Regions from separate parts of the Neobacillus sp. FW104-15D2 genome, predicted to be linked through region 2. Evidence: a T-box and tRNA genes for the amino acid it is inferred to sense, from the RefSeq annotation. Region 2 holds a T-box; the other holds one or more tRNA genes.
The links. A T-box is a leader RNA that pairs with one kind of tRNA and senses whether it is charged. The one in region 2 lies ahead of proS (proline--tRNA ligase), so its partner is inferred to be a tRNA-Pro.
Positions count from the first base shown of each region.

Region 1: it encodes a tRNA-Pro, which carries the amino acid that the T-box ahead of proS (proline--tRNA ligase) is inferred to sense. The anticodon was not compared.

Region 1 covers NZ_JBYTCJ010000028.1:43,527-46,950, reverse strand. Annotated here, with positions in the region: gene gatB (Asp-tRNA(Asn)/Glu-tRNA(Gln) amidotransferase subunit GatB) at 1-1,148, shown strand, start outside; tRNA gene AC3WR0_RS19545 (tRNA-Pro) at 1,360-1,433, shown strand; gene glpK (glycerol kinase GlpK) at 1,828-3,318, shown strand.
Region 2 covers NZ_JBYTCJ010000010.1:112,590-116,013, reverse strand. Annotated here, with positions in the region: gene AC3WR0_RS10280 (MFS transporter) at 1-64, shown strand, start outside; gene AC3WR0_RS10275 (hypothetical protein) at 378-1,082, shown strand; T-box leader at 1,456-1,672, shown strand; gene proS (proline--tRNA ligase) at 1,848-3,245, shown strand; gene AC3WR0_RS10265 (YsnF/AvaK domain-containing protein) at 3,286-3,424, opposite strand, start outside.

The sequences.
Region 1 (3,424 bases), on a different contig from region 2:
TTGATAAGCCGATTGGCGAACACGGCTGGATCGAGATTGAAACAGAAAACGGCGGGAAAAAGAGAATCGGCATCACTAGAATCCATTTGGAAGAGGATGCAGGAAAGCTCTCACACGGCAAGGGGTATTCGCTCGTTGATTACAACAGACAAGGAACCCCTCTTATTGAGATAGTTTCTGAGCCGGATATCCGCACCCCGGAGGAAGCGTATGCTTATCTTGAAAAGTTAAAGTCTATTATCCAGTACACAGGTGTATCGGATTGTAAAATGGAAGAGGGATCACTTCGCTGTGATGCGAATATTTCCATACGTCCAGTTGGACAGAAAGAATTCGGTACAAAGACCGAGTTGAAAAACCTGAACTCTTTTAACTTTGTAAAGAGAGGTCTTGAATTCGAGGAAAAGAGACAGCGTGAGGTTGTTCTTTCCGGTGGGAATATTGATCAGGAAACCCGCCGATATGATGAAGCAACTAATTCTACGATTCTCATGAGGGTAAAAGAAGGATCCGATGACTATCGTTATTTTCCGGAACCTGATTTACTCGATCTCTTTATTGATGACGAATGGAAAGCAAGAATACAGGCCGAAATCCCTGAGCTTCCGGATCAACGTCAAAAGCGGTATATGGATGAGCTGGGATTGCCAGCCTATGATGCAGGAGTACTCACAGCTACTAAAGAGATGGCGGACTTTTTTGAAGCCACCGTTGATGCCGGTGCTGAGGCAAAGCAGGCCTCAAACTGGATCATGGGTGAATTATCAGCCTATCTAAACGCTGAACAAAAAGAATTGCAGGACATAAGGCTTAAGCCAGAAGGTCTTGCGGAAATGATTAAGCTTATAGAGAACGGCACCATCTCCAGCAAAATCGCTAAGCAGGTCTTCAAAGAACTATTGGAGGAAGGCGGAAGTGCAGAGGAAATCGTTAAATCCAAAGGACTTGTACAGATTTCCGATGAAGGAGCACTTCTTAAAATTATTGGGGAAATTATCGATGCGAACCCGCAATCTGTTGATGATTTTAAAAGCGGTAAGGGAAAAGCAGCAGGCTTTCTGGTTGGTCAAATCATGAAAGCAACAAAAGGGCAGGCAAATCCTCAGCTTGTAAACAAGCTGTTAAATCAGGAACTGGCTAAAAGGTAATTTATAAAAGCTGTCGAAAAAGTGATGAACTTACTTCGACAGTTTTTTTCTATTTCCCGGGAAAAATAGATGATTAAATCAACTTTAAATCAAAAATTAATCAAACGTTTGATTAAATTTGTGTATGAGGATTTAGATTGAAAATTGTCAGCTTTTGCTTTCAAAAGGGTATTAAAAATGGAAACTGGGCAGTGATATAATTAAATAGTAGCGGGATATAGCTCAGCTTGGCAGAGCACTAGCATGGGGTGCTAGGGGTCGCAGGTTCAATTCCTGTTATCCCGATAAATTATCTAAATCCACTCTCCATTTGACTAAATGGGGGGTGGTTTTTTATAAAGGGAGGAGGATGATAATGGAAGTATTCAGACAGAAAGGCACTTTGGTTTCACCAAACTGTCCGGATGAACCGCTTATTCAGACTAGAAATCCCTCTGGTTTCCCTAAACTGTCCGAATGAACCGCTGATACAGACAGGAAGGTGCTTCGATTTCCCTATACTGTCTGAATGAACCGCCGATTCAGACAGAAAGGTAGAAATGCCATTTTATTTGGTTTCTAATGCATTTGGGGAAAAAGGTAAAATTGCACATGATCCCAAATCTGCTAAGCTGAATAGTTAAGTTAATAGTAAATATTTTTCTAGGTATCTATTAAAATTAGAAATGAGGGACGTATCATGGAAAAGTACATTTTATCTTTGGATCAGGGGACTACAAGCTCTCGGGCCATACTTTTTAATCAAAAAGGAGAAATTTTTCACACTGCGCAAAGAGAATTCACACAGTATTTTCCAAAACCGGGTTGGGTTGAGCATGATGCAAGTGAAATTTGGGGTTCTATTCTAGCCGTTATCGCATCCTGCCTTTCCGAAGCAGATGTAAAACCAGAGCAAGTAGCTGGTATAGGAATTACAAACCAGCGTGAAACAACAGTTGTCTGGGATAAGGAAACAGGTAAACCTATTTACAATGCTATCGTGTGGCAATCACGCCAGACAAGCGGGATTTGTGATGAATTAAAGGCTGCCGGCCATAATGATCTCTTCCGTGAAAAAACAGGTCTCCTTATTGATGCCTATTTCTCCGGTACAAAAGTAAAATGGATTCTTGATAATGTGGAGGGAGCACGGGAAAAAGCTGAAGCGGGAAAACTCCTTTTCGGTACGATCGATACATGGCTTATCTGGAAATTATCTGGAGGGAAAGCGCATGTTACCGATTATACCAACGCTTCCCGGACCCTCATGTTTAATATCTATGACCTTAAATGGGATGACGAGCTGCTTTCAATACTGAATGTGCCAAAGCAAATGCTTCCTGAAGTTCGTCAGTCTTCGGAAGTATATGCTAAGACAGCAGACTATCACTTCTTTGGCCAGGAAGTGCCAATTGCCGGAGCAGCTGGTGACCAGCAAGCAGCATTATTCGGCCAGGCATGTTTCGAGTCTGGGATGGCAAAAAACACATATGGCACTGGCTGTTTTATGCTTATGAATACGGGAGAGAAGCCGGTTCCTTCCAAGCATGGTTTGTTGACTACCATTGCGTGGGGATTGAATGGAAAAGTAGAATATGCACTAGAAGGAAGTATATTTGTTGCTGGTTCTGCAATTCAGTGGCTGCGTGATGGACTAAGAATGTTTAGAAATGCCGCTGACAGTGAGGAATACGCAGCAAGAGTAGAATCTACTGACGGCGTCTACGTTGTTCCTGCATTTGTAGGCCTTGGAACTCCCTATTGGGATAGTGATGTCAGGGGAGCAGTATTCGGCCTTACTCGTGGCACATCCAAGGAGCATTTTGTACGTGCAACTCTTGAATCACTCGCATACCAAACAAAGGATGTATTATCCGCAATGGAATCAGATTCTGGAATCGAATTGAAAACACTGCGTGTGGATGGTGGGGCAGTTAAGAATAATTTCCTAATGGAATTCCAAAGCAATATATTAAATGTTCCTGTTCAACGTCCGCAAATTAATGAAACAACTGCACTTGGTGCTGCATATCTTGCTGGTCTTGCGGTTGGTTTCTGGAGTGGTCAGGAGGAAATTGCAAAACAGTGGGCAATTGATAAATCATTTGATCCTAAAATGGAAGAAGCAACAAGAACCGGCCTCTATGATGGTTGGAAAAAAGCCATCAATGCAACAATGGCATTTAAATAAAAGCTGCATTTTAAATGACAGTACAGTATTGTTATGATATACTTAAATTAAGTTAATAACTGGTTGGAGATTTGGAGAGGCCATGGAAACATTTTGAGAAAAATGT
Region 2 (3,424 bases):
TTCCATTTTGTATTATTTATATCTGCTTTCTAAAAATAAAGGCACTGCCAAGGCAAGGTCTTAAAGATAATCCAGTTTCTTTATGGGACTGGTTTTTTGTTTTTTAAGGAAACTATGATTTTCCTAACGGAGGCCAACAGGACAAGGAGAGCTTCGGAAGCATCTGCATCGCATGATAAAAAGGCTTTAGCTTTTTTCGGGGATGTGGGTCTGAAGGCGTTGCCTCATGAGCTGGCAATTTTAGCGTTCTTCTGCACAGGTTACTTGCACTTTTTAGTGTAAAAATTTAATAGTTTTATGTAAATAAATGGTACAATCTCCTATAGGGGGGATGAGAAATTAAAAGAAAAATCATCGAATGGGTCATTGGAATTTCAGTGGCTCTAGTTGTCCTAATTGCCTTTGACCAATGGAATACATATAAGCATGAAAAACCGCCAAAGCCTGAAATTAGTGTAGGTGGCACTAACCTTAAATATGCCCTCGCCAGCTATTCCTGGCATGGTAAGGTAAAAAAAGATAAAGAACTTTCCCGGGCTGTTTATGATATACCAGTGCCTACGCCAAAGGTAGATCCATTTCAGCAACTACACGTTAAGTTCGCGAAAAAGCCAGATAAAGAAAGCATAGAAGTTTGGAATATCGATACCAATGAGAAGGTTAGTTCAAAAAAGGGACTTTTTATTGATGTGCCTAATTTTCCTTGGAGTTTTGTTTTTGTCATAAAAGCGGATTGGGGAAAAGAAAATGCTACTTATATTACACGGATTAATATTGGCCAAAAAGTTTCTTACCAGCCATTTTTACCTTGGGGAAGTGGGAAGTACTCAATTATTGAGCTCCTGCCAGGTAATTTTCCGACTAGTACGATTACGAAAATCCCCCGTGACTTAACTATGAAACTGGATAAAATGCGCAGTTTGGGAGGTACACTGGAAGAATTAAAGAAACAGCAGCCTGATCTCCCGATTACCGAAGTGCCGGCCTATTTTGTTTTTGACCAGCAGAAATTTATTTATCAAACGAATAATTTAAACCAGCTTATAGAATTTTTAAAGAAGAAATTGGAACCGGTGAAATAAATGCGAAAAACAAATATAGAATGGCTGCTGGTTTATCTGCTGTCCTGGTAATTTTGGTTGGCTTTGACCAATGGAATTCTTTTAAACACGAAAAACCGCCCAAGCCTGATATATCTTTTAAAAATTGAAAGCAGTTCTTACTGATCATTCCTGGCACGAAACTAAGTTTGCTAGCTAAATTCACTTTTAGCGGAATGGGCGGTGACTCCTTAGCAGCGTTGTTTTGGCAGTTGGAAGGTTCTATGCTGCGAAAAAAACAGTACTAACAAAAAAGCTATTACGAACACTATTTTAATAGGAGAAAATAATAATTTTTTTTAAGAAAATTTGACAAATGTTTTTCCATTGCATATAATTTTGGAAAAATAATCATATTGAAACGCCGACGGGGATTAGTAAAATGATGCGTGTCTTTTCCAGAGAGGAAGCTGAATGGTGCAAAGCTTCCACTGACAGACATTTGAACCTGCCCCTGAGTTCCGGACCGGACAAGTGTGAAGGTCTGTGCGGGTTAAAATCCGTTATCGTATTCGAGAGTGTTAAGCTTTGCTTTGCAAATTAGGGTGGTACCGCCATATTTGGTCCCTATTGTAAAGCGGGGCTTTTTTGTTTTTTAGCTAATTAGAATATATTTCCACAAATTCTGATCACATCAGAAAAACTATGGCATCCGCCAAAAGGTCTTGGCGAATGCTAGGTTTTTTTTAACAAAAAGGAAACGGAGTGAGTCACTTGGCTAAGGAGTTTGTAAAAAATATTACCGGGATGGAAGAGGACTTCGCCCAATGGTACACCGATGTGGTGACAAAAGCGGATTTAATCGATTATTCAAGCGTTCGTGGTTCTATGATTATTCGTCCTTATGGTTATGCACTTTGGGATAATATCAAAAACGAACTGGATTCACGGATTAAGGAAACAGGGCATGAAAATGTCTACATGCCGTTATTTATACCTGAGAGCCTTTTGCAAAAAGAGAAGGATCATGTTGAGGGATTCGCTCCTGAAGTAGCATGGGTTACACATGGAGGATCAGAGGAACTTGCTGAGCGGTTGGTTGTCCGACCAACATCGGAAGTGTTATTTTGCGAGCATTATAAAAATATCATCCATTCATACAGGGATCTTCCAAAGCTGTACAACCAATGGGCGAATGTAGTTAGATGGGAAAAAACAACAAGGCCATTCTTAAGAACACTAGAGTTTTTATGGCAGGAAGGCCATACATGCCACGCTACTGACGAGGAAGCTCTGGAAGAAACCGTTAAAATGCTGAACGTATATGCGGATGTTTGCGAAAATATCCTTGCAATCCCTGTAGTAAAAGGTCAAAAAACGGAAAAGGAAAAGTTTGCAGGCGCCAAATTTACATATACCATTGAGAGTTTGATGCATGATGGTAAAGCGTTGCAGACGGGCACCTCACACCATCTTGGTGATGGCTTTGCCAAAGCCTTTGGAATTCAATTTTCAGATAAGGAAGGCAAGCTGCAGCATGTTCAGCAAACCTCATGGGGATTCACAACCCGTGTAATCGGTGCCATGATCATGGTCCATGGTGATGACAGAGGATTGGTTATTCCGCCAAAAGCGGCTCCAATCCAGGTTATGATTGTCCCTATTGCTCAGCATAAAGAGGGCGTTCTTGATTTCGCTTATGAATTAAAAAAGAATCTGGGAAGAGTAGCACGAGTTGGGATCGACGCAAGCGATAAAATGCCTGGATGGAAGTTTAACGAATATGAAATGAAGGGTATTCCAATTAGGCTTGAAGCAGGACCGAAGGATATCGAAAAAGAACAAGTAGTTTTAGTTCGCAGGGACACTTTGGAGAAGGTGATTGTTCCTTTATCTGAGCTGGAAGAGAGAATTACCTCGCTGCTTGAGGATATTCAGTCCAATCTTTATAATCGTGCAAAGGCGCATCGCGAAGAAAATACTAGCATAGCTAAGGACCTCGGTGAATTAAAAGACAGTCTTGAACATAAGCCTGGCTTTGTAAAAGCAATGTGGTGCGGAGACCGGGCATGTGAGGACAAAATTAAAGAGGAAACAGGAGCAACTTCACGCTGCATGCCATTTGAACAGGAAAAGGTTTCTGAAAGCTGTCTGTGCTGTGGAAAAGGGGCAGAGAAGATGGTTTATTGGGCAAAAGCATATTAGAATAGAGAAAAGGCTGCCGGTGGCAGCCTTTTATTTTAATTTAGAATCGGTCATTATCCCGACGGTTGCGATTAAGAGTGGAGTCATCCACATCAGTTTCTCCGTCAGTTTCTACGCTAGCTTCCTCACGCTTAACATTTTCAACTACCTGCTCGGTATCAGTAACTTTCTTTTTACCG